DNA from 4 places in the Kitasatospora kazusensis genome. Region 1 is predicted to be linked to each of the others. Evidence: riboswitches for the same ligand, from Rfam matches in the RefSeq annotation. Region 1 holds a riboswitch; each other region holds the start of a gene.
What was found. Region 1 has a riboswitch for cyclic di-AMP ahead of ABD330_RS10170 (M23 family metallopeptidase). Riboswitches for the same ligand answer to the same signal wherever they lie in the genome.
Positions count from the first base shown of each region.

Region 2: it holds a riboswitch for cyclic di-AMP, as region 1 does, so the genes downstream of both, ABD330_RS29435 (C40 family peptidase) here and ABD330_RS10170 (M23 family metallopeptidase) in region 1, are expected to answer to the same signal.
Region 3: it holds a riboswitch for cyclic di-AMP, as region 1 does, so the genes downstream of both, ABD330_RS18230 (transglycosylase family protein) here and ABD330_RS10170 (M23 family metallopeptidase) in region 1, are expected to answer to the same signal.
Region 4: it holds a riboswitch for cyclic di-AMP, as region 1 does, so the genes downstream of both, ABD330_RS04895 (transglycosylase family protein) here and ABD330_RS10170 (M23 family metallopeptidase) in region 1, are expected to answer to the same signal.

Region 1 covers NZ_BAAANT010000009.1:21,309-28,331, forward strand. The annotation lists tRNA gene ABD330_RS10150 (tRNA-Met) at 1-30, shown strand, start outside; gene ABD330_RS10155 (sensor domain-containing protein) at 131-910, opposite strand; gene ABD330_RS10160 (GNAT family N-acetyltransferase) at 990-1,574, opposite strand; gene ABD330_RS10165 (hypothetical protein) at 1,636-2,532, shown strand; gene ABD330_RS10170 (M23 family metallopeptidase) at 2,632-3,537, opposite strand; cyclic di-AMP (ydaO/yuaA leader) riboswitch at 3,551-3,711, opposite strand; gene ABD330_RS10175 (tautomerase family protein) at 3,846-4,073, opposite strand; gene ABD330_RS10180 (alpha/beta fold hydrolase) at 4,275-5,177, shown strand; gene ABD330_RS10185 (TetR-like C-terminal domain-containing protein) at 5,177-5,746, shown strand; gene ABD330_RS10190 (hypothetical protein) at 6,015-6,233, shown strand; gene ABD330_RS10195 (SpoIIE family protein phosphatase) at 6,439-7,023, shown strand, end outside.
Region 2 covers NZ_BAAANT010000058.1:13,098-20,120, forward strand. The annotation lists gene ABD330_RS29430 (C40 family peptidase) at 156-1,223, opposite strand; gene ABD330_RS29435 (C40 family peptidase) at 1,467-2,555, opposite strand; cyclic di-AMP (ydaO/yuaA leader) riboswitch at 2,566-2,731, opposite strand; gene ABD330_RS29440 (C40 family peptidase) at 3,100-4,122, opposite strand; gene ABD330_RS29445 (NYN domain-containing protein) at 4,367-5,821, opposite strand; gene ABD330_RS29450 (hypothetical protein) at 6,021-6,260, opposite strand; gene ABD330_RS29455 (rhomboid family intramembrane serine protease) at 6,422-7,023, shown strand, end outside.
Region 3 covers NZ_BAAANT010000020.1:16,584-23,606, reverse strand. The annotation lists gene ABD330_RS18255 (serine/threonine-protein kinase) at 1-1,339, shown strand, start outside; gene ABD330_RS18250 (SurA N-terminal domain-containing protein) at 1,487-2,119, shown strand; gene ABD330_RS18245 (nucleoside triphosphate pyrophosphohydrolase) at 2,353-3,348, shown strand; gene ABD330_RS18240 (SDR family NAD(P)-dependent oxidoreductase) at 3,303-3,734, opposite strand; gene ABD330_RS18235 (cytochrome P450 family protein) at 3,890-5,209, shown strand; cyclic di-AMP (ydaO/yuaA leader) riboswitch at 5,433-5,582, shown strand; gene ABD330_RS18230 (transglycosylase family protein) at 5,588-6,430, shown strand; gene eno (phosphopyruvate hydratase) at 6,628-7,023, shown strand, end outside.
Region 4 covers NZ_BAAANT010000003.1:262,278-269,300, reverse strand. The annotation lists gene ABD330_RS04910 (ATP-binding protein) at 296-838, shown strand; gene ABD330_RS04905 (DUF397 domain-containing protein) at 1,181-1,417, opposite strand; gene ABD330_RS04900 (sirohydrochlorin chelatase family protein) at 1,858-2,745, shown strand; cyclic di-AMP (ydaO/yuaA leader) riboswitch at 3,191-3,351, shown strand; gene ABD330_RS04895 (transglycosylase family protein) at 3,357-4,547, shown strand; gene ABD330_RS04890 (hypothetical protein) at 4,636-5,166, opposite strand; gene ABD330_RS04885 (LacI family DNA-binding transcriptional regulator) at 5,324-6,370, opposite strand; gene ABD330_RS04880 (glycoside hydrolase family 13 protein) at 6,372-7,023, opposite strand, start outside.

The DNA of each region.
Region 1 (7,023 bases):
AGGTCGCAGGTTCAAATCCTGTCCCCGCTACTCTGAACATCAGGTCCGGCAGATTCTTCTGCCGGGCCTGATGTGCTTTCCGGGCAGGTAAGGGATTTCAGGGGCCGGGAGGTCAGGGGCCGGGCGCGGTTCAGCGGGCACCGAGCAGGCCCCGGATCGCCAGCCGGTTGACGTTGGTCAGGCCCCGGACCAGCTGCGGGGTGAGGAAGACCAGCACCAGGCCGATGGCCGAGACCGCCGCGATCTGGAACGGCGAGGTGACGAAGTACCGGTGGTGCACACCGTGCTCGGAGTAGTCGAAGAGCTGCATGCCGGGCCAGGGCGTGTACCGGGCGAAGACCCAGTGGTAGAGGGGGTAGAGCGCGATCACCCAGCCCGTGACCAGGAACGTCACCGAGACCACGAACGACATCACCGCCCACGGGAACATCAGCACCTGGTAGAGCACGGCCCGCCAGCCGGCGCCGTCGGCGAGCCGGGCCGTCACCCCGCCCCAGAAGCCCGGGCGGCTCGGGCGCACCGGCGCCGGTGCGGTGACCTCGGTGGCGAGCAGGGTGCGGGCGCGGGAGCGCTCCAGCGCGCCGAAGCCCCGCCCCCCGGCGAGCAGCAGGGCGAGCACCGGCAGGCCGAGGGCGGTGACCAGCAGGCCGGCCCCCGCCGCGAAGCAGGTGACGGCGAAGGCGAAGCCCGCGACGGCGACCGGAAGACCGCTGAGCACGAACCCGACCTCGCGGAAGCCGGCCGCCGCGAACGGGGCCCGCCAGAAGGCCGGCGCGTCGGACTCGAAGGAGGCCGGGTGGCCCGGGTGGCCCGGGTGGCCGGGCTGGTCCAGCTGGTCCGGCTGGTGCCGGTGGGTGGTGGTGCCGGTCAGGCTGGTCATCGCGGGCTCCTCGGGCTCGTCCGTGCTCACCACTCAAAGGTGCCGGATCCGCGGTCCCGCCGTAATGGAGCCCACTGCCGGATTCATGGTGGGGTTGTCCCCACCCCCTTCACCGTGCGGGCCGTACCCACTCGTGCTCCAGCAGCGAGTACTGGAGCGAGTCGTGCCAGGTGTCGTGCAGGTAGAGGTCGTGCCGGATCCGGCCCTCCAGTTGGTAGCCGGTCTTGGTGAGCACCCGGGACGAGGCGGTGTTCTCCGGGTCGACCCGGGCCCACAGGCGGTGCAGTCCGAGGGTGCCGAAGGCGAAGTCGTTGAGCAGCCCGGTGATCTCGCTCGCGTACCCCCGGCCCCAGGTGTCGCGGCGCAGCGCGTACCCGATGAACCCGGCGCGCTGGTCCTCGATGCCGAGGGCCGCGTTGCCGATCGGCACGGCGTACTCGGGTTCGCCGTCCGCCAGCAGGGTGACGGCGAGGCGGAAGACGGTGCGCGGGCGGTGCTCGGCCTCTTCGAGGTAGAGGGCGATCTGGTCGGCGCAGGTCTCGCGGTCGCGGGCGGCGAACGGGAGGAACCTGGCGGTCTCCTGGTCCCCGAACACCGCGTGCAGCGCGTCGACGTCCTCGGGCGTGTGGTGGAACTCGCGGATCGCGAGGCGCGGGCCGGTGAGGCGTACGGCCCGAGTCTGTTCAGGCTTCATGGCGCCCGACCCTACCGCCGCCCGGCGGCACGGGTGGGCGGTACCCGATACCGTACCGAGGGTGAACGACGAAGACCTCCAGCTCATCCCGCACACCCGCGCCGCCGACCTGCTCTCCTGGGCCGCCGAGGAGGGGTACGAGCCGGCGCCCGAGGCGGCGGTGCGGGCGGTGCTGACGCTGCTCGAACTGGGCGACGGCCGGATGCACGACGGCTTCCCCGAGCTGAGCTCCCCGGTGGTCGAACAACTGCTGTACGAGCGGATGTACATGTACGTGCAGCCCGGGGAGGAGCCGGAGGCGTACGGCAGGGCGGTGCGGTTGCTGATCGATCATCAGCGGGCGGCGAAGCGGCTGAACGCCAAGCGGCACGAGCGGCTGCACGCCGAGGCGGAGTGGCAGGGCGAGCTGCTCTGCGGCCTGCTGCGCCAGCCGCACCTGGTCACCTGGCCCCGGCTGTACACGCTGCTGCTGCGCGCGGACGGGGTGGACACCGCCGACCCGGCGGCCGTCCGGTCCTGGCTGGACGCCTTCCGGGAGCTGACTCAGGAGCAGCGGCTGGCGGCGTTCGGCGCGCTGGAGGAGTCGGGGGTGCTGGACCGGGTCGAGGTGGACAGCGGCTGGGGACGCGACCGGTCGATGTCCGTCGGGATGGCCACCGACGGCGCCCGGCTGCTGCTGGAGAACCGGCTGATGCAGCGCAGCTACCGCAACCTGGCCGGGCTGAACGCGCTCGGGAAGCCGATGCCGGCCGAGCTGTCCGGGGACTTCGAGGGGTTCGAGACGGCGGTGGTCGCGGAGGCGCTGCGCCTGCTCGGCGAGTGGACGGTCCCCGGGCTGCCGGCCCTGCTGGTCCAGGAGTACGCCGACCTGGCGCCGGAACCGGACGCCGCCGAGATCGACGCGTACCTGGCGGAGCAGGAGCAGGAGCAGGAGCAGGAGCAGGACAGCGCGGAGTAGGGCGTGGCCGGGGGACTTTCAGTGACAGCCTTCGGCACCTGAACGAGCGGGGCGCCCACCTGTCGGTGGGCGCCCCGCTCGTGTCCGTGCCGTGCGTGCCTACGGCTGGACGCCGCGCTCCTGGAGCCAGGGCAGCGGGTCGACCGGGATGCCGCCGTCCGGGCGGACCTCCAGGTGGAGGTGGGGGCCGACGGGGGCGCCTCCCGGCCGGAGGCCGGGGGAGTTTCCGGTGGCGCCGACCCGGCCGAGGACGGTGCCCGGGGTGACGGGTCCGGCGGTGGTGCTGATGGCGGAGAGGTGGCAGTACCAGATCTCGGTGCCGTCGGGGAGGGCCTGGATCACCCGGTAGCCGTACGCGCCGGACCAGCCGGCCGAGGTGACGGTGCCCGCGCCGACGGCGGTCACCGGGGTGCCGGTGGGGGCCGCGAAGTCCAGGCCGGTGTGCAGGTGGGCCCAGTGCGCGCCGGACTGGCCGTAGTGCGCGGTCAGCGTGTAGTTGCCGGTCGGCAGGGCGAAGGTGCCCTGCCCGGCCTGCTCGGCCTCCCCCTCGGCCTGAGCCCCGGTCGGGGCCTGGACCTGGGTCTGGGCCTCCGCGTGGGCCTCTGCCTGCTGGGCGGCGCGCTTGGCCTCGGCCTCCTGGGCGGCGGCCAGCCGGGCGGTCTCCTCGGCGGAGGTGCGCCGGCCGTCGGCCTGCTGCTGGATGCGGGCGGCGAGTGCGAGTCCCGGGTCGGCCGCGAGGGCGGTCACGGACGATTCGTCAGGGGCCGCGACGGCCGGGGCCGGGGGCGGGGGTGTGGCGGCGGCGGCCGGGGCGGCGGTGGCGAAGCCCGTCGCGCCGAGCGAGGCGGCCATCGCGGTGACGCCGATCAGCGGGCCGCCGCGCGTCTGGCGGGGCATCCGGTGCCGGGAGCCGTGGTCGGGGGCCGCGTCCGGCGGCTGATCCGAGGGGTGGTCGAGCAACTGGGTTGCTGCCACCGGGGTGCTGGGGGAGTGCGACGACGCCAAGGGAGGCGCGCTCCTTTCCTTCCTTCGCGCCTACCGGGTTAGCTGACGGGTTCGGAGCAGGAAGGTCTCCTACGACCGGGCCAGGGCCCGGCTGATTCACCCCATGGAACGTGGTTCCCCGGCTCCCGGGACTGCCGGTGAAGGCGGGCCCTGTGGATTAGGCGACGGCGCACGGTGCCGTTTCGGGTACGGCGTTGCCGACCGCGCTGCGTTATCAAACGTTAATCCCAGGAGCCCCTGATTCCAAGCGGCCTGCTCGGGACGGTCCAAGTCTCCTGGGGCCGGGAGGGGTTCGCTCCTCCCGGCGGTCAGCCCTCGGTGGCGCGGGCCTTCGCGGCGGCCTTCTCGGCGGCCTTCTCGGCGAAGGTGACCCCGCCGGCCGACCAGTTCCGGGCCGGGACCTCCTCCACGGCCACCCAGATGTTGTCCGGGTTCACGCCCGTGATCCGCGCGTAGGTGGCGGTGAGCTCGCGGGTGATCTCCGCGATCTGCTCCTCGCTGCGGCCGGCCAGCTGCTTGACGTTGATGAAGGGCATGGCCGCACCGTACAACACGCCCGCCGGGGGCCGGCGGGCTGCGGCCGAGCTGCACCGTCCCTGCGCGCCGAGGGGCTGCGCGAGGTGCGCGGGGGCTGCGCGAGAGCAGGTGGCCAGGAGACCCACTTGACGGCTAAGGCTATTAGCCTTAGCTTTATGGCTACAGGAAGCACTTCAGGCAGTAGCTCCAGGAGGCCCCACATGACCGGCACCCAGTTCCTCACCCTCCCCGGCGGCCGGATCGCCTTCGACGACACGGTGACCGGCTCCGGCGCTCCGGTCGTGCTGATCCCGGGCATGCTCGACTCCCGGGCCACCTACCGGCACCTGCGTCCGCTGCTGGCCGCCGCCGGGCACCGGGTGATCACCATGGACCTGCGCGGCTTCGGCGAGTCCTCGATCGTCTGGGACGACTACTCCCCCGGCGCCATCGCCGACGACGTGCTCGCCCTGCTGGACCACCTGGACATCCGGCGCGCGGTGCTGGTCGGCAGCTCGTACACCGGCGCCACCGTGGTCAAGGCGGCCGGCCAGGCGCCCGAGCGGGTGGCCGGGATCGCGCTGCTCGACGGCTTCATCGAGAACCTCCCGCAGAACGCCCTCCAGCGCGGGATGGTCCGGGCGCTCGGGGCGGTCGTGGTGCGGTTCCCGGCCGTCTGGGGCTGGTACCTGAAGAAGATCGCCTACCCCAGCGCCAAGCCCGCCGACTTCGAGGAGTACGTGGCCGGCCTGGTCGCCGCCCTCCGCACCCCGGGCCGCCGGGTCGCCACCCGGGGCCACGTGACCGGCGACTCCTCGCCCGTCGGCTGGAGCGCCGCCGTGAACTGCCCGGCGCTGGTGGTCATGGGCAGCAAGGACCCCGACTTCCCCTCCCCCGTCGTGGTCGCGGACCGCCAGATCAGGGCGCTGAACGGCCGTAAGGTGATGATCGAGGGCGCCGGGCACTACCCGATGGGCGAGTTCCCGCAGGCCACCGCCGACGCGCTGCTCCCCTTCCTGGCCGAACTCGCCGAGAACGCCGCGACCACCGCGACCACCGAGCAGGCCCGGAACGCCGCGACCACCGAGGCGGCGCAGGCCGCCGAGACCCCGAGGAGCCTCTGATGCCCAGAGTCGGACTCACCCCGACCGGCGTGCTCGCCCACGCACTGGAGCTGATCGACGACAAGGGCCCGGAGGCCCTCACCCTGGCCGCCGTGGCCGGCCGGGCCGGCGTCGCGACCCCCTCGCTCTACAAGCACGTGACCGGCGGCCTGCCCGAACTCCGCCGCCTGGTGGCGATACGGGTCACCGAGGAGCTGGCCGAGGCGCTCGCGGAGGCCGTGCTCGGGCGCAGCGGGGACGAAGCCGTCGAGGCCCTGCTGACGGCCTACGTGGGGTACGCCGACCGGTACCCGAACCGGTACGCGGCGCTGCCGCAGGCCCCGCAGGAGGACGCCGCCCTGCGGCAGGCCGCCGCCCGGCTGGTCGGGGTGATCATCGCGGTGCTGCGCGGGTACGACCTGGAGGGCACCGAGGCGATACACGCGGCGCGGACGGTCCGCGCGGCCGCTCACGGCTACGCCTCACTGGCCACCGGCGGGGCGTTCCGGCTCGCCGCCGACCTCGCGGTGACCCAGCAGCGGCTGGTGCGGGTGCTGACGGAAGGTCTGCGGACCTGGCCGGCCGCCTGAGCCGGGGCACCGGCCGTTCGAAGCGGGGCACCGGCCGCCTGAGCCGGGACGCCGAACGCTTGACGGGGTGCCCGGCCGGGGCGCAGGGTGTCACCCGGGCGCGCGGGGCCGCCCCGGGGGCGGCACAGCACGGCCGATGTCCGACCGGTACCTGTTCGGATGGGTTTCGAGACCAATTCGTCGCCGGCCAACGGGGACACTGGCTTCCGCCTGGGTAGTCGTACCGTCAGGCCGCCAGGCCGTCGAAACTCAAGAAGGATGTGGGCACATGACGCAGTCCGCGCGCAGCACCCGGCCCGTCACCGGCCTCATCCCGAACCAGCGCGCGCTGTCGCCCGCCGGCCTCCCGGCCGTCTCCTCCGTCCCGCGGCCCGAGAGCTTCGCCGATGCCGCCCGGCGCGCCTTCGCGGTGGCCCGCGGACTGCGCTCGCTGCGTCCCGTCCCCGCCCGGCCCCAGCAGCCGTACGGCGAGAGCGACGGTCAGTAGGCGCCCTAGCAGGCGCCCCCGCCGCCTGCCCGAGCGGGCACCGGCTGCTTCCCCCGCCGGTTCCGGCAGGCCCTGCCCGGCCGGCGCACCGGTCCGGGCCCCCGGTTTTCGCTGGCGTGCCAGCACGGCCGACGCACCCCCGAAGAAATAGGATGTTCAGCATTCCCCAGGACAGCGGTGCGAGCGGAAGGGCCGGGTAGCTCCCTTGGACCTGACCTCGCCGTGGCTGCCGCCCGAGGACGGGACGAGGTCCGGCTCCTCGCGTACGGCGATGCGCTGCGTCCGGCTGCTGCTCCGCTGCACCAGCGCCGCCGAGCTGCTCGGCACCGTCCTCTCCGACGGGCCGACCTGGATCACCGGCGAGGGTTCGGCGCTCTACCTCCTGGACAGTGACGGCATGCTCCGGCTCGCCGCCTCGCACGGCCTGCCCGACTGGGCCCACGAGCGGTACACCCTGGTGGACCCGGAGAGCGACCTGCCCGCCGCGCTCGCCCTGCGGCGGCGCGGCCCGGTGCTGCTCAGCCCCGAGCAGACCGGCAGCGACTACCCCGACACCAACGCGGGCCGGGGTACCGGGATGGTCGCGCTGGCCACTCTGCCGCTGCTGGTGGACGGTGGCACCATCGGCTCGCTGGCCCTGGCGCTGGCCCACCGGGGTACCGTCCCGCGCCGCGACATCGACGTCCTGGAGACGCTGGCGGAGGCCTGCGCGCACCGGCTCGCGCACCTGATCGACCACGTGCAGGCCGTCGAGCGCACCCCGGAGGGGGTCAGGACGGGCAGCCGTCCC
Region 2 (7,023 bases), on a different contig from region 1:
CAGCCCGCCTGCGGCGAGCAGCAGCGCACCGCGCCGGGACAGCGGCGGGCGGCCCGACCCGGTGGTCCGGGGCAGGTCGCCGACCAGCTGTTCGCCCGGTTCACCGGGGTCGCCCGCCGTTGGTTCGCGCTCCTCGACCGCTGCGCCGTCGGTGCTCAGGGCCGGACCACCGCGCTGACCGGCATGTGGCTGACGCTCTCGTAGCGGACCCGGGCGCCCGGGTAGGGGGCGTGCACGACGACGCCGTCGCCGGCGTACATCCCGACATGGTGCGCGTCCCTGTAGAAGATCACCAGGTCTCCCGGTCTCGCCTCGGACAGGCTCACTCGCTGCCCCGCGTTGGCCTGTTCCTGCGAGGTGCGCGGCAGGCTCACTCCCGCCTGCCGCCAGGCCCAGTACATCAGACCGGAGCAGTCGAAGGACCCGGGCCCGGTGGATCCGTAGACGTAGGGCGAGCCGATCTTCCCGACGGCCGCCGCCAGCGCGGCGGCGGCGCGGTCGGAGGGGGCGGCCTGGTTGCCGAGGTCGATCCGGTCGGTGCCCCGGGTGGCGCGGTTCTCGGCCTCCTGGGCGTCCTGGGCGGCGAGCCGGGCCCGCTCCTCCTCGCCGAGGCTGTTCAGCAGCTGCTGGGCCTGGGACAGCCGCTGCTGGACGTCGCGCTTGCTCTCCGCAAGGGAACGGCGGACCTGGTCCAGTTCGCCGAGCTTGGCGGTGGTCTCCGCCCGGCGCTGGTCCAGCCGGCGCTGGCGGTCGAGCAGCTGGTGCAGGGTGTCCCGCTGCCGCTCGGCGGCCTGGTCCAGGGTGCGGGCCCGGCTGAGGTAGGCGGCCGGGTCGGAGTCCAGCATCAGCTGGACGGTCGGGTCCATGCCGCCCGCCCGGTACTGGGCGGCCGCGACCGCGCCGAGGTCGGTACGCAGCCGGTTGAGCTCGTCCTGGCCGGCCGCCACCTCGCTCTGCAGCGCGTCGGTCTCGCCCTGCAGCCGCTTCTGGTACTCCGCGGCCTTGTTGACCTTCTCCGAAGCCTGCTCGGCCTCGTCGTAGAGCTGGTCGACCCGGGCCTTGACGTCCTTCTTGGACGGTGGCTCGGCGGGCGCCCCGGGGGCGGCCTGGGCGGCGCCGCCGCCGACCACCAGACCGAGCGCGCTGGTGGCGGCCGCGGTGAGCACCAGCGCCCGGGCCAGCCGGTTCACGCCCGGCAGCGGGGAACGGCGGTTCATCGGCATCCGGCGACGGCTCCATCCCTGCGGCGGGACCGCCGCCGCCGCCCGGGCCGGGCGGTCGTCCTCACGGAGGTCCGGGGGCAGACGTTAGCGAGTCGCGGCGATCTAGTCCAAACGCCTACAACATCGAATATTTGACCACTAATCGGACACCAGGCCGGTCGGCCGGAAACGCCGCAGGCCCGGCCCCCACACCGAGGTGGGGAAGCCGGGCCTGCGAGCAGACGCGAAGGGGCCGAACGGGCGTCAGATCCGGACGATGGCCGTGACCGACATGTAGCTGGCGGTCTCGTAGCGGACGAACGCGCCCTCGTGCGGGGCGTGGACGACCTGGCCGCCGCCGACGTACAGGCCGACGTGCCCGCCGCCGTTGAAGATGATCAGGTCACCGGGCTGGGCGACGGAGAGGTCGGTGCCGAGGTTCGTACCGGCGTGCCACTGCTCCTCCGAGGTGCGCGGCAGCGAGATACCCGCCTGGGCGAACGACCACAGCATCAGGCCCGAGCAGTCGAAGGAGTCCGGTCCGGTGTCGCCCATGTGGTAGGGACGGCCGATCCTGCTCTCGGCGGCGGCGATCACAGTGGCGGCGTACGAGCCGGCCGGGGCGGTGGTGCCGAGGTCCGGGCGGGAGCTGCTGCGCGAGGCCCGGTCCGTCGAGGCGGCGGCGGACGCGGCCTTGGCGGCGGCGGCCGAGTCGGCGGCGGCCTTGGCGTCGGCCTGGGCCAGCGCGTCGCGCTCCTGCTGGGTCAGCGAGTTCAGCAGCGCCTGAGCCTGGGCCAGCTTGGCCTGGACGTCGTCCTTGTCGGCCTTGAGGCTCTTGGTCGTCGAGTCCAGCTCGGCGAGCTTCTGCTGCGCCTCGGCCTTCTCCTGGTCGAGCTTGGCCTGCTCGCCCTTGAGCGTCTTCAGCGCGTCGGCCTGCGAGGCACCGAGCTGGTCCAGCGAACCGGCCTGGGTGAGGAAGGAGTCCGGGCTGCTGGAGAGCATCAGCTGCACGGTGGGCGATATGCCGCCGTTGCGGTACTGCTCCGCGGCGAGCGCGCCCAGGCTGCTCTGAAGGGTGCTCACCTGGTCCTGCTGCCGGGCCACCTGGTCCTGGAGGGTGCTGACCTGCTTCTGCAGGGTCTGCTCCTTCTCGGTCGCCCCGTCGTACTTCTCGGTGGCGGCCTCGGCCTGGAGGTGCAGCTGGTCGACCTGGGCCTTGACCTGGTCCTTGGTCGGCGCGGGGTCGGCGTGGGCGCCGGCCTGCGAGGACAGGGCCACGGCGGTGGCCGCGGCCGCGGTCATGATCGAGACGCGGGTGCGGCTGGCGGGCTTGGGACGACGATGGGACGCCACGGAGGCGGGCTCCTTCTTCCTACATCCGCCTACCGGGTGAGCTGACGGGTTCGGGCTGGAAGAGATGCCCTACGACGCCTCACCGACGTCCGCCCAGTTGCGGCGGTCGTCGACCTGGCGCCGATTCACCCCGAGGAACGTGGTTCCCCGGCTCCGATACACAGCGTCCCCGGATGTCTCCCGGTGCGGCAGTCGAGCTGCCGTGCTGCTTCTCGGACTCGGCGGTAACCACCGCCGTCACCCTGGCTGGGTGATCGACCGTGCGGTGGTTCGAACCATGACCCTAGTAACCAACCCGTGATCGGTTCAAATCCTTGTCAGAAAAAACTCTGAATATGAGCCAGTTTTTCCGGCAGGAGCGACCGAGTGTGACGGAATCCGCACGATGGGCTGACAAATCCTCAGCCCCCGGACAGCGGACAGGCCCGTCGAGGGTGTCCCGGATCACAGGACGTCTCGACGGGCCCATCGGTGTCATCGTGCGTCAGTTGCGGCGAACCGTAGGCAAATGTCCGCTTTGCCGGGACGGCGGGAGAGGACCGGCTCAGACCCGGCGGATGGTGCTGATCGTCAGCGTGTCCGCCGGCATCACCTTGACCACGTCACCGGTCTTCGGCGCGTGCACCACCAGGCCGTTGCCGATGTACATCCCGACGTGGTGCTGGTCGTTGAAGAAGATGACCAGGTCGCCCGGCTGGGCCTCGGCCAGCGTGACGCCCGTGCCGATGGTGGCCTGCTCCTGCGAGGTGCGCGGGATCGACACACCGGCCTGCGCGTACGCCCACTGCATCAGGCCCGAGCAGTCGAAGGTGGTCGGGCCGGTGGCCCCCCACACGTAGGCGTCGCCGCGTCGGCTCATCGCGGCGGCCACGGCGGCACCGGCGTAGCCGCCCGGCTGCGGGAGGCTGCCGAGGTCGTAGCGGGCGTCGCTGCGCGAGGCCCGGTCGCCCACCACCGCGGCGCGGTCGGCGGCGCTGAGCGAGTTCAGCAGAGTCCGGGATTGCTGGAGCTTCTGCTGGACCTGGGACTTGGCGTCGTTCAGGGTCTGGGTGCTGCGGTCCAGCTGCGCGAGCACGTCCGCGGCTTCCTGCTTCTCCTGGTCGAGCCGGCGCTGCTGGTCCTTCAGCGACTTCAGGGTCTCGGCCTCGGTGGCCGTGATCTGGTCGGCGCTGGAGGCCTGCTGGAGGTAGTTCGCCGGGTCGGCGGAGAGCATCAGGGCGACCGACTGGTCGATGCCGCCGGAACGATACTGCTCACCGGCCACGGCCGAGAGGCCGACCTCCAGCTGGGTCATCTGGTCCTGGCCGCGGGCGACCTGGTCCTGGAGCTGGGCGGCCTGCTGGCGCAGCTGGTCGGCCCGCTCCTTGGCGCCGTCGTAGACCTCGGAGGCCTGCTCCTGGTCCTGGGTCAGCTTGTCGATCTGCGCCTTGACCTCGTCCGTGGACGGCTTGGCGGGCGCCGCGTGCGCGCTCACCTGGGCGGACAGGGCGACCGCGGTCGCGGCGGCCGCAGTCAGCACGGTGACCCGTGCACGGCTCGGCTGCTTGGGACGGCGGTGGGAGGCCAAGGGACTTGCTCCTTCTTCCTGCTGGACCGACCCCGTTCGGGCGACTGTCCGGAAAATAGGTTTGACGCCAGACCCTAGGTGACGATGGCAGGCTCGCGCCACTCCCCTCCCGTCACGAACCACCGACTCCCGGCGGGATTCACCGGACGGACACAGCATCGCCACGGCTGTCCTTGAACAGCCGTCAAGAATTCCCGCGGTTCAGGCCGACCGGCAGATGGAGGGCGGACCCGGAGACCCGCACTCAGGCCCGGGCCAGCCGGTTGAGCAGCAGGACCGAGGCCACCGGCCGGGCACCCGCCTTGCGGACACCGTCGGCGACCTCCTTGTCGGCGGACACCACCACCACCGGACGCCCCTGCGGCTCGGCCCGGACCAGGCGGCGGATCAGCTCGTCCGCCGTCTCGCCGGTACGGCTGAACCGCACCCGCACCCCGCGCGGGGGTGCCATGATGACCGGGACGTCCAGGTCCTGGCCGTCGAAGACACAGGTGACCTCGGCCTGGGTGCGCTGGGCGAGCATCGCCAGGCCGCCGAGCAGCCTGATCCGCTGCTGCTCCAGCGGCAGCGCCGGGTAGCCGGTCTTGGTGACGTTGTAGCCGTCCACCACCAGGTGGACCTGAGGGATCGCCAGCAGCTGGTCCAGCAGGGCCGGGTCGTCCTCGGCGAGCGCCCGGCGGGCGACGTCGTGCGGGGAGGCGGAGCTCGGCACCACGGCCTCCACCAGGTCGGCCGGATGGAGCTGGGAGACCGGCAGCGCCAGCTCCCGCTGGAGGCCCTGGGCCGACTGGAGCACGGTGTCCAGCAGCAGCCGCAGCCGCATCTCCTCGACGGTACGGCCCTCACGGGCCGAGCGGCGGCCCGCCTCCAACGCCGTCTCCAGCTCGGAGACCCGGTGCCGCAGCCGCCGCGCCTCGCTCTCGGCCGCGCTGCGCTCGGCGGCGGTCAAGGCCTTGGCCGCGTCCAGCTCGGACTGCAGCCTGCGGACCTCCGCCTGGGCCCGGCGGGTGTCGCTCTCCAGGCTGCGGACCTTCTTGCGCAGCGAGTCGGCCTCCCGGCGGACGCCCTCGGCGTCGACCCGCTGCCGCTCCAGGTCCGCCCGCGCCTGCGAGCGCAGCTCGGCCAGCTCGGCCTGGAGCTTCTCCACCAGCCGGGTGGCCTCGGCGGCCATCCCCTCGGCCCCGGCCCGCTCGACCAGCTCGCCCGCCTCGGCGACCAGCCGGCTCCAGCCCGTCGGGCGGATCAGGTAGGCGGCGGCGGCCACGTCCATCGGGTCGGCGGCGCCGGGGACGGTACCCGCCTCCAGCGCCTTGACCAGGTCGGGCTGCCCCAGGCGCAGCCGCTCCGCTATCCGTACCCGGAACGCCGGCTCGGACTCCAGCGCGGCGGCCAGCGCGGTGCCCGCGTACTTGGCCCGGCGGGCCGGGGTGAACTTGGCGTACTGGCGCAGCGAGGCCGGCAGGTCGGCCGGGGCCAGGCCGCCGAGCGCGTCGGCGGCGATGCCGACCACCCGGCGGCGGACGCCCTCGGGCAGCGGCCGGTCCAGGTGTTCGGCCGCGGCGGGCTGCGCCGGGGCGGGCTGCCCGGCGGCGTCCTCCCCTGCGGGAGCCTCCCCTGCGGTGTTCTCCCCTGCCGGGGCGTCGGCCACCGGAGCACCGGCCGCCGCCTCAGGGGCGTCCGGGGGCACCGCCCCGGGCATCGGACCGGGCCCGGCCTGCGGCTCAGCGGGCGGCTGCCCCTGCGGCTCGGCTGGCCCCCTCGCTGCGTCCACCACGTCCTCGGCTCCGATTCTGCTCTGCGGGGTCCGTACGGCCGGTTGCCGCTGCCCTCAAACACACCGCTCTCTGCAATTGTCCCGGGTACCGTGCCCCACCCGGGACCACGCCACACTCCGGCTGCTACTCCTCGGAGCCCGGGCGGTCCACCAGCTCGACCTGGTCCACCGCGTTGCACCAGCGGCAGCGCACCGACTCCACGGTCTCGGCGAGCACCTCGGTCTCCTCCACCTTGGACTCGCCCGCGAGGTCGAAGTGCAGGAACTCGATCACCCGCGAGGACCTGGTCACGTCGAAGCGGGTCAGGTTGCCGCAGAGCGTGCAGCGCCAGCGGGTCTCAGCGGTGGGGATGGCGATGGTCATCGGGGTTCCTCTCGGCTGTCACCCAGGTCCGGACAGGTCTGGATGCGCCAAGCCTATTGCCTGCCGGTGAACCGCCGTCCACCGGTCCTGAGCTCACCGCGTTCACCCGCTTGCAGGACAACACGGTGTCAGGCCCGGCGGCCCGAGGAATGCTCGCAGGCATGGTGACTCCCGTCCTCGACCAGCCCGCCACCCGGGACACCGGCCCGCCCGGCCGGCCGGCGGTCGTCACCCTCGGGCTCATCGCGCTCGGCGCACTCGTCCTGCTGACCGGCCCGAGCTTCGGGCTGAACCCGCGTTACGGCACCGGCCCGGCGCGGGTCTGCGCCGAGCAGCGGTACGAGCAGCGCTGGGGCGCCGTCCCCGCCGAGCTGATCGGCGGCCGGCCGCTGACGGCCGGTCAGCTCGCCGAGCTGCCCCCCGTGGTGCCGGGCTGCACGGTCTCCCCCGCGCCGCACAAGATCCCGGTGCTGTCGGTGCTCAGTTCGCTGTTCGTGCACGCCGGGTGGCTGCACCTGCTGGGCAACGTGCTCTTCCTCTTCGTCTTCGGCCCCGGCGTCGAGGAGCGGTTCGGCCGGGTGCGCTTCCTGCTCCTCTATCTCTGCGTCGGCTACCTCGCGACGTACGGCTACGCGGTGGCCGAGGCGGGCTCCACCGACTCGGTACGGGCCCTGGTCGGCGCCTCGGGCGCGATCGCCGGGGTGCTCGGCGCGTACCTGCGGCTCTACCCGAAGGCCCGGGTGACGACGCTCGTCCCACTGCT
Region 3 (7,023 bases), on a different contig from region 1:
GGACCCGTTCCCGATCGCCTCGGCGGTCGCCGTCGCCGCGCAGATCTGCGCCGCGCTGGCCGTCGTGCACGCCGTCCCGGTGGTGCACCGCGACCTCAAGCCGAGCAACGTGATGGTCCGGGACGACGGCCGGGTGGTGCTGCTCGACCTCGGGATCGCCACCGCGCTGGACGCCGACACCACCCGGCTCACCCTCACCGGCACCCCGGTCGGCAGCCCCACCTACATGGCCCCCGAACAGGCCCTCGCCACCACCGCCGACCCGCGCAGCGACCTCTACGCGCTGGGGTGCATGCTGCACGAGATGATCGCGGGCGAGGCGCCCTTCCGGGCCCCGACCGTGCTCGGCCTGCTGCACCGGCACATCGGCGAACCACCGCTCCCGCTGAGCGAGTTGCGCCCCGAGGTGCCGGAGGCGCTGGAGCGGTTGGTGCTCCACCTGCTGGCCAAGCAGCCCGCCGACCGCCCGTCCGACGTCCAGCGGGTGTACGAGCGGCTGCTCCCGCTGCTCCCGCCCTCGACCGGCGCCCCGCAGGCGCGCTTCGGCGCACTGCCCGACCCGACCCGCCCGTACCGCTACCCGCACCAGCCGCAGCCCGCCCCGCACGCGGCACCCGCCGAACCGGTCCGGCCGGCCGCCGCCGAGCCCCGGCTCGAACCGGCCGGGCCGGACCGGCTGGACCTGACCGCCGCCTGCGCCGAGTTGGCGGATCTGGTGGCATCCCGGCGGAACGCCGAGGTGATCGACCTGGCGGCCCGGCTGCTGCCGCTCGCCCAGGCCGAACTCGGCGAGGACGCACCGCCGGTACGGACGATCCGGGCCATCTACGCCCACACCCTGCTCCAGGAGCGGCAGTACCGGGCCGCACTCCCGGAGTACCGGTCGCTGGCGGCCGCCGCCGAGGCCGAGCACGGCCCACAGCACCCGGTGGTGCTCGACCACCGCCGGAACGCGGCGACCTGCCTGGAGCACCTGAGCCGGGGCCCGGAGGCGCTGGCCGAGTACCGGTCGCTGCTGGCCGGGTACGCGGCCCGGCTGGACTCCGGGTTGGACACCGATCCCGAGCGGGTCTTCGAACTCCGCGAGCGGATCGGCATGTTGACGGCCTCGACGGGTGACCTGGAGGGCGCCTGGCAGGGCCTGGTCCAGCTGCTCTTCGACCGCGAGCGGCGGCTCGGCCCGCACCACCCGGAGGTCCGGCGGCTGCGGCAGAGCCTCGACCAGCTGAACGCCCACCGCACCACCGGCGCGGCCCCCGTGGCGACGCCCGATCCGCGTGCCGCCGGCTGGCCCGTGCCCGGGCCGCTGCCCGGCAACCCGTACGCCACCGGCCGCTGACGCCGCGGCATCCCCGGGCGCCACCGGCCTCACCCGTTCGGCCCAAGGTCTGGGCAAGCCATGCCGTTGCTCCCTATTGTCAGTTCCCGTCAGGAGAACCACCTGTCACCACCGGACACCACCTGCCCACGACCCGGGAGGCCCCACGTGATCCGCACCAGCTCCGCCGTCCGCCACGCCCGCACCGCCGTAGGCGTGTTGATCGCCGCAGCCGCCTTGACCGCGTGCGGCGGGACGGCCCACCCGGGGGCGGCTGCCGTGGTCGGCGGCCACCGGATCCCGATCTCCGAGGTGGAGGCCAAGGTCGCGGAGCTGCGGACGGCCGTGGCGGCGCAACCGGGCGCTCCGGCCGCCGAGCCCGCCGGGCTGACCAAGCGAACGGTGGCCGAGCTGGTGCTCGACCAGGTCGTGACACAGGCCCTGAGCGACCGTCAGCTCTCGGTGTCGCAGGGCGACATCGCCCGTACCCGGTCCGCGGACGCCAAGCTGCTCGGCGGCGACGACGCGTTGGGCCGGGCGCTGCTGCTCAAGCAGGGCGTGCCCGCCGGGGACATCGACTCCTTCTACCGCCAGCAGCTCGGCATCCAGAAGATCGCGGCCGCCGAAGGCAAGGACGCCCGCACGGCCGACGGGGACGCCGCCGTCCGCGCGGCCCTGACCGCCGCCGGCGCCGAACTCAAGATCCAGGTCAACCCGCGCTACGGCCGCTGGGACGCCCAGCAGGTCTCCCTCACCGACGCCGCCGCGGACTGGCTGCCGCAGCCGACGGCCGCCGCCTGACGGGCTCCGCCTGGTGGGTTCCGCCCGGGTTCGGGAGCAACGCTCCGCTGGGTTCACCGGATGCTCACGGTTGACCCCATGGGGGCGCGGGGAACTGCGCGAATCGGGAGTGACGGACCGTTGCCTTCCGCCCTCGCGCAGTTCCTCGCGCCCCTGGGTAGTGCGGGTTCGGGCGAGCTGCGCAGCTGCCGGTCCGGTGACTTCCGTGTTTGCAGAAACGGTAGGTTCGGGGGGTGGACACTTCGAAGCTGATCCTGCTCACCACCACTCACCGGGTGGCCCCCGGCCTGCTCTCCTGGCCTGCCTGGGAGGCACTCCGGGGGGCGGCCCGGGTGCTCGCGGCCGATCCGGCGCATCCGCAGCTGCCCGCCGTCCGGCAGGCCGGGGTGACGGTGGAGCTGGTGGAGCGCGGCAGCGCCCCCGCGTTGGCGCGGCTGCTGACCGGGGCCGGGTCCGTGGTCTGGCTCGGCAGCCCGGACGGTGATCCGGGCCTGACCGACGCGCTGGCCCGGATCGCGGTGGAGGACGCCGGGCAGGTCCCCGAGATCGAGGTGCTGCCCGGCTCGTACGACCTGCCGGGGGCCCGGTTGCTCGACCTGGTCTCGGTGATGGACCGGCTCCGCTCGCCCGGCGGCTGCCCGTGGGACGCCGAGCAGACCCATGCCTCGCTGGTGAAGTACCTGGTCGAGGAGGCGTTCGAGCTGGTCGAGGCGATCGAGGAGGGGGACCGGGAGACGCTGCGCGAGGAGCTCGGCGACGTGCTGCTGCAGGTCTTCTTCCACTCCCGGATCGCCGAGGAGCACGCCGAGGACCCGTTCACCATCGACGACGTCGCGGGCGACATCGTCGAGAAGCTCATGTACCGGCATCCGCACGTCTTCGGCGACGTGGAGGCCGCCGGGACGGCCGAGGTCGAGGCCAACTGGGAGCAGTTGAAGGCGGCGGAGAAGCAGCGCGAGTCGGTGCTGGACGGCGTGCCGGCGGGGCTGCCCGCGCTGGCGTACGCGGCCAAGCTGGTCTCGCGGGTCCGCCGGGCCGGGTTCGAGGGCGTGCCCGACCAGGCGTACGAGCTGCCGAGGGAGCTGACGGCGCACTCCGCGGGCGCGCTGCTGCTCGCCGTGGTGCAGCGGGCGCACGACGCGGGGGTGGACGTGGACGCCGCGCTCCGGGCGGCCGCGCGGGACTACCGCACCGCGGTCCGGCTGGCCGAGGGGCTGGCCACGGGCTGACGCTGCGGCGGGACGACCTCGCTGATCGCGTCGCCGACCAGGGCGAGCAGTTCGGCGAGCGGGTCGAGGTGGTCGGGCAGCTCGTCCAGCGAGACGATCCGCTCGCCGTCCGGCCCGGTCACGCAGAACAGGTCGATCGGGCCGAGGTGTTCGACGGCGGTGTGCACCAGCGCGGCGACGTCGCTGGGCAGGTGGACGTCGCTGGAGACCCCGATCACCGGGCAGCCCGGCCGGTCCAGCTCGGCGGCCAGGTCCTCGGCGGCACCCGGGTTCTGGTCCGCGACGAGCACCCCCGCCGCACCGGCGGCGGTGAACCGTCGTGCCAGATCCGATCCCGAACCACCGCGGAGTACGGCGATCACCACCACTGCCCCGGCTACTCGCATGTCTGCTCCTCCCTGAGAGCGACTCGCCGCAGGCGGGCACCGCACGGCCCGCCCCACGGCTTCGGAGGATCGTAGACGCGCCGCGACCCTCCGCAACAGGGATTACCCGCCAGGTGACCAGGCTCACTCCTCCCGCCACCGGTTACCTTCATGGCATGCCCGAAACGCCCGAAACCAGTCAGCCGGAACTCTTCACCTGGGAGTTCGCCGCCGACCCCTACCCCGCGTACGCGTGGTTGCGCGAGCACTCGCCCGTCCACCGCACCACGCTGCCGAGCGGGGTGGACGCCTGGCTGGTGACCCGGTACGCGGACGCCCGGCAGGCGCTGGCCGATTCCCGGCTCTCCAAGAACCCCACGCACCACGGCCGCAGCAGCGGCCGCACCGGCATCCCGGGGGAGCGCCAGGCGGACCTGATGACGCACCTGCTCAACATCGACCCGCCGGACCACACCAGGCTGCGCCGGCTGGTCTCCAAGGCGTTCACCCCGCGCGGGGTGGCCGAGTTCGAGCCACGGGTGCGCCAGCTCACCGAACGGTTGATCGACGGCTTCGCGGAGCGGGGCTCGGCCGACCTGATCCACGAGTTCGCCTTCCCGCTGCCCATCTACGCGATCTGCGACCTGCTCGGCGTGCCGCCGGAGGACCAGGACGACTTCCGGGACTGGGCCGGGATGATGATCCGGCACGCCAAACCCGGGCAGAGCGGGGGCCCGCGCGGCGGTGTGGCCCGCGCGGTGAAGAAGATGCGGGCCTACCTGCTGGAGCTGATCCACCGCAAGCGTGCCGACCTCGGCGACGACCTGATCTCCGGGCTGATCCGGGCCAGTGACCACGGCGAGCACCTCACCGAGAACGAGGCGGCGGCGATGGCGTTCATCCTGCTGTTCGCCGGGTTCGAGACCACCGTGAACCTGATCGGCAACGGGACGTTCGCCCTGCTGCGCAACCCCGGACAGCGGGAGCTGCTGCAGGCGTCCGTCGCGCGCGGCGAGACCGGGCTGCTCACCACGGCGGTGGAGGAACTCCTGCGCTACGACGGTCCGGTGGAGCTGGCCACCTGGCGGTTCGCGACCCATCCGCTGACCATCGGCGGAGTCGACATCCCGGTCGGCGATCCGGTGCTGGTCGTACTCGCGGCGGCCGACCGCGACCCGGCCCGGTTCGCCCGCGAGAACACCCTCGACCTGGCCCGCAAGGACAATCCGCACCTGGGCTTCGGCCACGGCATCCACTACTGCATCGGCGCCCCGCTGGCCCGGCTGGAGGGGCAGGCGGCGCTGGGCGCCCTGCTGACCCGCCTGCCGGATCTCCGGCTGGACGCCGAGCCGGAGGACCTGCGCTGGCGCGGCGGCCTGATCATGCGCGGGCTGCGGGAGTTGCCGGTCGCGTTCACCCCGGCGGCCCTGGCGGTGCCGACGGTCCCGACAGGGCCGACGGTCCCGACAGCGCCGGTCGCGCCCGGAATGTCGTAAATGCCGCTCTGACGGCGTGTCGGGGGAGCCGGTGGCGGAACGGTATGAACACCCATCAAACCGGGCAATCCGGAACCGTTTGTAGGCAATCCATGACGGTCCGTGATTTCCGTGTGATGAGCGCGATATGAGCTTGTGATCTGACAGTCCATCTGCTTAATCTCGCTGGTGTTCGTAGCTGCGAACTCCGTGCGCGGAACGCCGAATCCTGCCCGCCGCGCTCACGGGACACCGACCAGACCCTTGGGCAGGGGCGGGGGACCCAGGTTTTGTCGCCGTCCCCCACGGCTTGGGGTGAAGCCGCCTCCGCGCGGCCGGGCCACCTCCCGGTCCGAACCCGACAGCTCACCTCGCAGGCGTGCGGAGAGGGACTTCTTCATGCTCTTCACCGGTTCGGGCCGTCACCGTCGCCCCACCCAGACCGAGAAGGCCATCGCCGTCGCCGGCGTGGCCGGCGTCGGTCTCGCACTGCCGCTGCTCACCGCCACCGGCGCGCACGCCGCTCCCGCCTCGACCTGGGACCGGGTCGCCGACTGCGAGAGCGGCGGGGACTGGAGCATCAACACCGGCAACGGCTTCTACGGTGGCCTGCAGTTCACCTCCGGCACCTGGAACGCGTTCGGCGGCGCCAAGTACGCCTCGCAGGCGGACCGGGCGACCAGGGGCCAGCAGATCGCGGTGGCCGAGCAGGTGCTCGCCTCGCAGGGTCCGGGCGCCTGGCCGGTCTGCTCGGTCGAGGCCGGTCTGGGGCGGGGTGGTCCGGCCGCCTCGGTCGACACCGGCGCCTCGTCCTCGACGGCCGCCGGCGCGAAGAAGGCCGCCACCCCGGCGCCGCGCACCGGCGCCCCGGCCGCCGCCACCCCGGGCTTCCCGGGCCGGGCCGGGTACGACGCCGGCTCGGGCAAGTACTGGTACCAGAAGGACGGTGGCTGGTACTGGACCGGCCACCAGGGCATCTACAACCAGTTCGCCGGCGCGGCCGAGCAGCGGACCGCCCCGGCCCGGGCCGCCGCCCCTGCCGTTCCCGCCGCTCCGGCCGCTCCCGCCGGGGCGAACGCGTTCACCCGGAGCTACACCGTCAAGCCCGGTGACACCCTGTCGGTCATCGCGCGGAGCCAGGGCGTCCCCGGCGGCTGGCAGTCGCTGTACGACGGCAACAGGTCGACCGTCGGCGGCAACCCGGATCTGATCCTCCCGGGTCAGCAGCTCCGGTTCGGCTGACCCGCCGTGAGGAGGCCGGTCCGGCGGCGCCCGGACCGGCCGGCCCCCGTCGTCCGGGTGAACTACCGGCGAGTAGGCAGGCCACACGGTGAGACGGGAGCTGGGGCAGCGCGGCCCCGGGCCCCGGTGCGGTTAGGCTCTGGTCGTAACGACTCCGCACTCGTCCGCAGGACCCGCTTCCGCATAGGAGATGCCTCGTGCCGTCCATTGATGTCGTCGTAGCCCGTGAGATTCTCGACTCGCGTGGCAACCCCACGGTCGAGGTCGAGGTCGGTCTCGACGACGGCAGCACCGGCCGTGCCGCTGTCCCGTCCGGTGCCTCCACCGGTGCCTTCGAGGCGCTTGAGCTGCGCGACGGCGACAAGAACCGCTACTTCGGCAAGGGCGTCGAGAAGGCCGTCCTCGCCGTCATCGAGCAGATCGGCCCGGAGCTCGTCGGCTACGACGCCACCGAGCAGCGGCTGATCGACCAGGCCATGCTGGACCTGGACGCCACCCCCGACAAGTCCTCGCTGGGCGCCAACGCGATCCTCGGCGTCTCGCTCGCCGTGGCGCACGCCGCCTCCGAGGCCAGCGACCTGCCGCTGTTCCGC
Region 4 (7,023 bases), on a different contig from region 1:
CGGCGCTTGCATATGCCAATAGTGCGACTGCACGTGAATCGACTCTTGCATCTGCCGTGGGCGCAGAGGACCATGGTGCACGTGCACCTGCACATCCCTGGCAATCCCGCGGGCTCCGCGTCGACCCCACGCGCGATACCGCACACATCTCCCGGTCACGCCCTCGCGTGACTGGGCGCCCGTGTGCGTACGCGGCGGTGTCGAGGTGGCGGCCGCGCGGCCGAGCGAGTCGGAGGTGACCGGCATGACCCCGGCGGGTCCAGCCGTGTCGGCCCCCTTATGGGAGGAGCTCTTCATGAGCACAGGTACGGCTCTCGCGGTCGACCCCCACGTGGTCACCTGTACCCTCGCACCTCGTCTCGAAGCCGTGAGAACGGCACGGGAGTTCGCCAGATCGACGCTCCAGGGCTGGGGCCTCGGCGACCTCTTCGACGATGTCGCGCTGGTCGCCTCCGAGCTGGTCACCAACGCGCTGCGCCATGCGCTCGCCCCCGGCCGGGAGGGCCAGGCCGCGATCGAGCCCAGCCGCTTCCCCGTCCAGCCGGGCCCCCGGCAGGCCGAGCCGCGGCTCCAGCCCGCCTGCCACACCCTGCCGATCCGAATAAGCCTGGTGCACCGCTCGCCACAGGTGGTCTGCGCGGTGAGCGACCCGAGCAGCAGCGGGCCGGTGGCCCGCGAGGCCGACTTCGTCGCCGAGTCCGGCCGCGGGCTGCACCTGGTCGACTCCTTCAGCCGCTCCTGGGGCTGGCATCCGCTGGCCGGCGCCGGGAAGGTCGTCTGGGCCCTCTTCGAGGCCGAGGCCGGCGAGCCCTCCGGCCGGCACCGCCGCTCCGCCTGACGCCCACGCGGAACACCGCACCTGACGTCCACTCGGCCGGTCCGGCCGGGCGGCCGCTCGGGGCGGGCACCCACGCGGAAGGAAAGCGGCCCACACTGGAAGTCGGCCCCCGAACGAGAGTAGGCCCGGGCACCGGCGGGGATTCCGGTCGGCCGCGACGTCCGGCAGACGGGCCCGCACCGGGCCGTGCGGGGGCGCGCGGGGGCACGCGACGGCGCGCGGGTCAATCGGGCCGCGCGCAGGGGGAATCACGTACGGGGGAATCAGATGGGGAGAACAAGACGAAGGCCGTCGCGGTGACATGAGCCACGACGGCCCTTCCGTACCGGGAACAACGGCGGTTCAGACCGCCAGGTGGTCGAACTCCCCGTCCTTCGCGCCGAGCAGCAGTGCCGCTATCTCGGCCCTTGTGTAGATCAATGCGGGCCCCGCTGGGAAGCGGGAGTTGCGCATGGCCACATCACCCCCCGGCAGTGCGGCGAACTCCACGCAGTTGCCCTGCGAGTTGCTGTGCCGGCTCTTCTGCCAGACCACACCTTCGAGGTCCGCAGCCGCCATGCCGTTGTACGTGTTCTGCATTGAAATCTCCCGACCTGCCTGGCGTTCGCCTCACTTGACGTGATGATAACTCCAGTGCACGTGCATCAGCACGGGAACTCGCGCGTGCATAAGCCACTGTCACGAGCCTGTATCTCCTTACGGACAACCACAGTTGACGACCCGTAAGCGGACATAACAGGTCAAATCCCAAGTACTTCGATGACGCCCTGTACAGACAGCGCGGCGGCGCGTCGATCTTGACCTCGATCGACTCGGCTCACGGTCCGTCACCTGCCGGGACGACTGTGAGGCACGTCACTCCGGCCCGGCGGGACCCCGGACGGCGGGGTCGACGAGACGGAGTGTCAGCAGGTCACGGGTGTGTTTTGGGGGCAAATATCCGCATTTTTGCGGGCCCCAACCCGCCGGACCGGGATCCGACTGCAGGCAGGGCCTCCCAATGTCTTACGATCTCCGCCATGAGCACCGCAGCCATTCCGGGCGCGCCACTGCCCGTCCGAACCCCAGGCTCCCGTGCGCGGGGGCGCCACCGCCGCCCCGAGCGCCCCGAGGTCCCGACCGGGGCCCCGGCCCTGGTGCTGGCCGTCCCGGCCACCGCCGGGCCCGAGGCGCGGCCGGTCGTCGAGGAACTGCTCTCCGTCGTGCGCGGCGAGCAGCCCGGCATCGAGGCCGCCGCCGCCTACCTGGCGGCGCCCGACGCCGAGTACGACCCGTACGCGCCCACCGTGGCCGACCTGCTGGCCCAGGCCGCCGCCGCGGGGCAGCCCGCGCCCGTCCTGGTGCCGCTGCTGGCCGGACCGCACGACTTCCTGACGGACCTGCGGCAGCTCGCCGCCGAGGCCGGTACGACCGTCACCGACGTGCTCGGCCCGCACCCGCTGCTGGCCGAGGCGGTGCACGTCCGGCTCTCCGAGGCGGGTCTGGCCCGGGCCGACCGCGCCCGGCTGTTCGCGATCGCGACGGCTGCCGACGGCGTGGTGCTGACCACCGTCGGCGGCGAGGAGGCCGCCACGGCCGCCGGGATCACCGGCGTCCTGCTGGCCGCCCGTCTCGCGGTGCCCGTGGTGGCGGCCGCCCTGGACGTGCCCGGCTCGGTCGCGGCCGCCGTGGACCACCTGCGGGCCACCGGCTCGGAGCGCCCTGCGCTGGCCCCCCTGGTGATCGGCCCCGAGGCCGACCCGGAGCTGCTCGCCCAGGCCGCCGAGGAGACCGGCTGCCCGAGCGCCGCGCCGATCGGCACCTACCAGGCCGTCGGCCAGCTGATCGCCTCGACCTACCTGGCCGCGCTCAACCTCCCGGCACCCGGCGAGGCCCCGGCCGAGACCGAGGAGCAGCCGGCCGGCTGACCTGCCGCCGCCGCACGACGAGGGGCCCCTTTCCGGGGCCCCTCTCGCGTTCGGGCACCCCTCTCCTCCGGCCCGTCCGCCCCCTCTCCTACGGCCCGTCCCTCCCGCCCCTTCGGCCCGCCCGTCCCGGGCCCTTCGGCCCTGGCCGCCGGCCGGACCGCATCCTCCGATGCTTCGTGGTCGACCGACTTCCACGCACCCCTCGGCCGTGCCGCCGGAACCTGAAACGCGGACAGTTCCGGTAATCCGAACCGGAAATGCTCGAATCCGATCGAATTTGATCAAGTGGGCCGCGAGATTCCGATCATGAGGGATTCGAAAATGATCTGTGAGCGCCGTCACAGGTATTTGCGGTTTCAACTTAAGTCTGTCTAACGTGCTCCCGTTCGTGGTCACACGGACCCAGTTCATCCGGGACGCCGAGTCCTGCCACCGGACGGACTGGCACGCAGAAACGCACCACGGCAGGGGCGGGGGAACCAGGTAAGTCGCCCGGCAGCGGTCCTCGGACCGCGACCGGGCTTGGGGTGAAGCCGTGCTCAGCACGGCCGGGCAACTCCAGCCCGAATCCGACAGCTCACCTCGCAGGCGTGGGAGAGGAACGCTTTTTCATGCTGCCCATCAATGCCACCAAGCGCACCCGCCGTCTGATCGCCGCCACCGGCGTGGTCGGCCTCGGCCTCTCGATCCCGTGCCTCACCGCCGGCGTCGCCTCGGCCGCCCCGGTCTCCACCTGGGACAAGGTCGCCCAGTGCGAGAGCACCGGCAACTGGAGCATCAACACCGGCAACGGCTTCTACGGCGGCCTGCAGTTCACCTCCAGCACCTGGGCCGCGTACGGCGGCACCCAGTACGCCTCGCAGGCCAACCAGGCCACCAAGGACCAGCAGATCGCGGTCGCCGAGAAGGTGCTCGCCGACCAGGGCCCCGGTGCCTGGCCGGTCTGCTCCATCCAGGGCGGGCTGACCAAGGGCGGCGCCGCCGCCCAGGTCGACACCGGCTCCAGCGCCCCGGCCCCCAAGGCCGCCGCTCCGAGCACCCGGCACAGCGCTCCGAAGGCCGCCCCCCAGGCTGCCCCGGAGTCCGCCCCCGCCGCCCAGGCTCCGGCCCCGGCCGCCGCCCCCGTCGCGGACAAGTCGTACACCGTCGTCGCCGGTGACTGGCTCTCCACCATCGCCCAGAAGAACAGCGTCCAGGGCGGCTGGCAGAAGCTGTACGACCTCAACAAGGCACAGCTGGGCTCCGGCCCGGACGTCATCTACCCGGGCCAGCAGCTCAGCCTCGGCGGCAACGTCGCCGTCGCCGCGCCGGCCCAGGAGGCTCCCGCCCAGGCCGCCCCGCAGCAGCCCGCCGCGCCGAAGGCCACCACCCGGACCACCTCCGCCCACCGCAACGGCACCGTCGCCGCTGCCCCGGCGGCCGCCCAGGCCCCGGCCGCGACCGGCAGCAAGGCCGCCGCGATCTCCTTCGCCGAGTCCAAGCTCGGCCAGGCGTACGTCTACGGCGGCACCAGCGACGGCGGTTGGGACTGCTCGGGTCTGACCCAGGCCGCCTACCGCCAGGCCGGCATCTCGCTCCCCCGCGTGGCCGCCGACCAGGCCGACGCCACCACCCGCGTCTCGCTGGACAGCCTGCAGCCGGGCGACCTGCTGTTCTGGTCCAACAACGGCAGCAACTCGGGCGTCTACCACGTCGCCATGTACGTCGGCAACGGCGAGTACGTCGAGGCCGCCAACCCGAGCGCCGGTGTGAAGACCGAGTCCATCAGCAACTGGGCCCCGGACTTCGCCGGCCGGGTCTGACGCCCCGGTAGTACCCGCAGCACCTGGTGCCCCCGGAGAACTGGTCGTCTCCGGGGGCACCCGCCTGTCCGGCCCTGGCGTGGGCCGCTCACCCGCCGGACACCCCGGCGGGGGGCTTCTCCGCCGTCGGCACGGCGTCCCGGCGCCGCGACCGGGTGACGAGCAGGAACCCCGCGAAGGCCACCGCCGCGATGACGGCGCCCACCAGCGAGGCGCCCCGGAACCAGGGCGCGTTCACGTCCATCACCCGCCGGCCGGCGTGCGCGCCGCTGCCGCCGCCGACCACGACGCCCAGCGTCCACAGGTTCGGCAGCGCCAGGACGACCGCGAGCGACAGCCAGGCGGCGACGGCCTTCCAGGTCCGCCGCTTGCGCAGCCCGATCCAGGCCACCATCAAGGGCAGCAGCGTGCAGCTGATGCCGATGCACAGGCCGAGGACCAGCCCGGTCCCCAGGTGGCCGCCGACCGCGTCCCCGACCCGCTGCGACCACCAGCGCGGGATGGTCGCGGCCAGGATGAGGTAGACCACCACCAGCACCACCAGCAGCCCGCCGCCGAGCAGCAACCGCTTACGCCCGTCGAGGCGCGGTTCCGTCTCCCCCGTCTGCTTACGTCTCATGATCCGATCGTCACACCCGCACGACCGACCCGCAGCCCAGCAGCGAGGCGTCAACCACAACAGGGGCGCGAGGAACTGCGCGAAACCGGAAGGTGCGGACCTGTGCCCTTCCGACTTCGCGCAGTTCCTCGCGCCCCTGTTGTGGCCGACCGGTTGCCTACTGCTTCGGGTTCGCGCCCGTGGAGCCCCGCATCACCAGCTCCGGCTGGAACATGAACTCGGCGCGCTGGCCCGGGCTGCCGCCCACCTCTTCGAGCAGGGCGTCCACCGCGGCGGTGGCCATCGCCTCGACCGGCTGGCGGATGGTGGTGAGCGGCGGTTCGGTGAACGCTATCAACGGCGAATCGTCGAAACCGACCACCGAGATGTCCTGCGGGACGGCCAGTCCGCGCTGGCGGACCGCGCGGATCGCGCCGAGCGCCATCATGTCGGAGCCGCAGACGATCGCCGTGCACCCCTTGTCCAGCAGGGCGCCGGCCGCCGCGTGCCCGCCCTCCACGCTGAACAGCGTGTGGTGGACGAGGCCCTCGGCCTCCTCGGGGGTCTTGTGCAGCAGCGCCTGGACGGCCGCCGTGAAGCCCTCGATCTTGCGCAGGACGGGCACGTACCGGCGCTGGCCGACGGCCAGGCCGATCCGCTCGTGGCCCAGCTCGACCAGGTGCTGCACCGCCATCCACATCGCGGCCCGGTCGTCCGGCGAGATGAACGGCGCGGCGATCTTCTCGCTGTACCCGTTGATCAGCACGAACGGCACCTGACGGCCCGTCAGTTTCGCGTACCGGTCGTGGTCGGCGGTGGAGTCCGCGTGCAGGCCGGAGACGAAGACGATGCCGGCCACCCCCCGCTCGACCAGCATCTCCACCAGTTCGTCCTCGGTGGAGCCGCCCGGCGTCTGGGTGCAGAGCACCGGCGTGTAGCCGTGCCGGCTCAGCACCTGCTCGATCACCTGGGCCAGCGCGGGGAAGATCGGGTTGCTCAGCTCCGGGGTGATCAGCCCGATCAGGCCCGCGCTGCGCTGCCGCAGCCGGGTGGGCCGCTCGTAGCCGAGCACGTCGAGTGCCGCCAGCACGGTCTGCCGCGTGGTGGCGGAGACGCCAGCCTTGCCGTTGAGGACGCGGCTGACGGTCGCTTCGCTGACCCCCGCCTGCGCCGCGATGTCCGAGAGTCGCGCCGTAGTCACGATCCCAGAGCCTATTGCACCCATGTCAGACCGCCCACCAAATGGCGCTGTCGGCCGGCAGGACCGTCTCGCCGTCCACCACGACCACCTCGGTGGAGGCGAGCAGGACGTGGCCGGGTGCGGCCGTCCGGACCGGCTCGGCGCCGGTGTTGACGGTGCAGACGAACGAGCCCTCGGCGCTGTCCCGGCGGAAGGCGAGCACCTCCGGCGGGGTGTCCAGCCAGGTCACGGCCGTGCCCGCGCCGAGCGCGGGGTGCTCGCGGCGGACGGTCAGCGCGCTGCGGTAGAGCTCCAGGGTGGAGGTCGGGTCACCGGCCTGGGCCTCCACGCTGAGCGCGGCCCACTCGGCGGGCTGCGGCAGCCAGCTGGGGCCGCCCGCGGTCGGGCCGAAGCCGTACGGGGCCTCGGTGCCGGACCACGGGATCGGGACGCGGCAGCCGTCGCGGAAGCCGTCCTGGCCGGCCTGGCGGAAGAAGGACGGGTCCTGGCGGACCTCGTCGGGCAGGTCGGTGACGTCCGGCAGGCCGAGCTCCTCGCCCTGGTAGACGTAGGCCGAGCCGGGCAGCGCGAGCATCAGCAGGGTGGCGGCGCGGGCGCGCCGGAGGCCGAGTTCGCGGTCGCCGGGGGTGCGGATCTGGGTGCCGCCGGGCGGGTTGGCGAAGCGGGTGGCGTGCCGG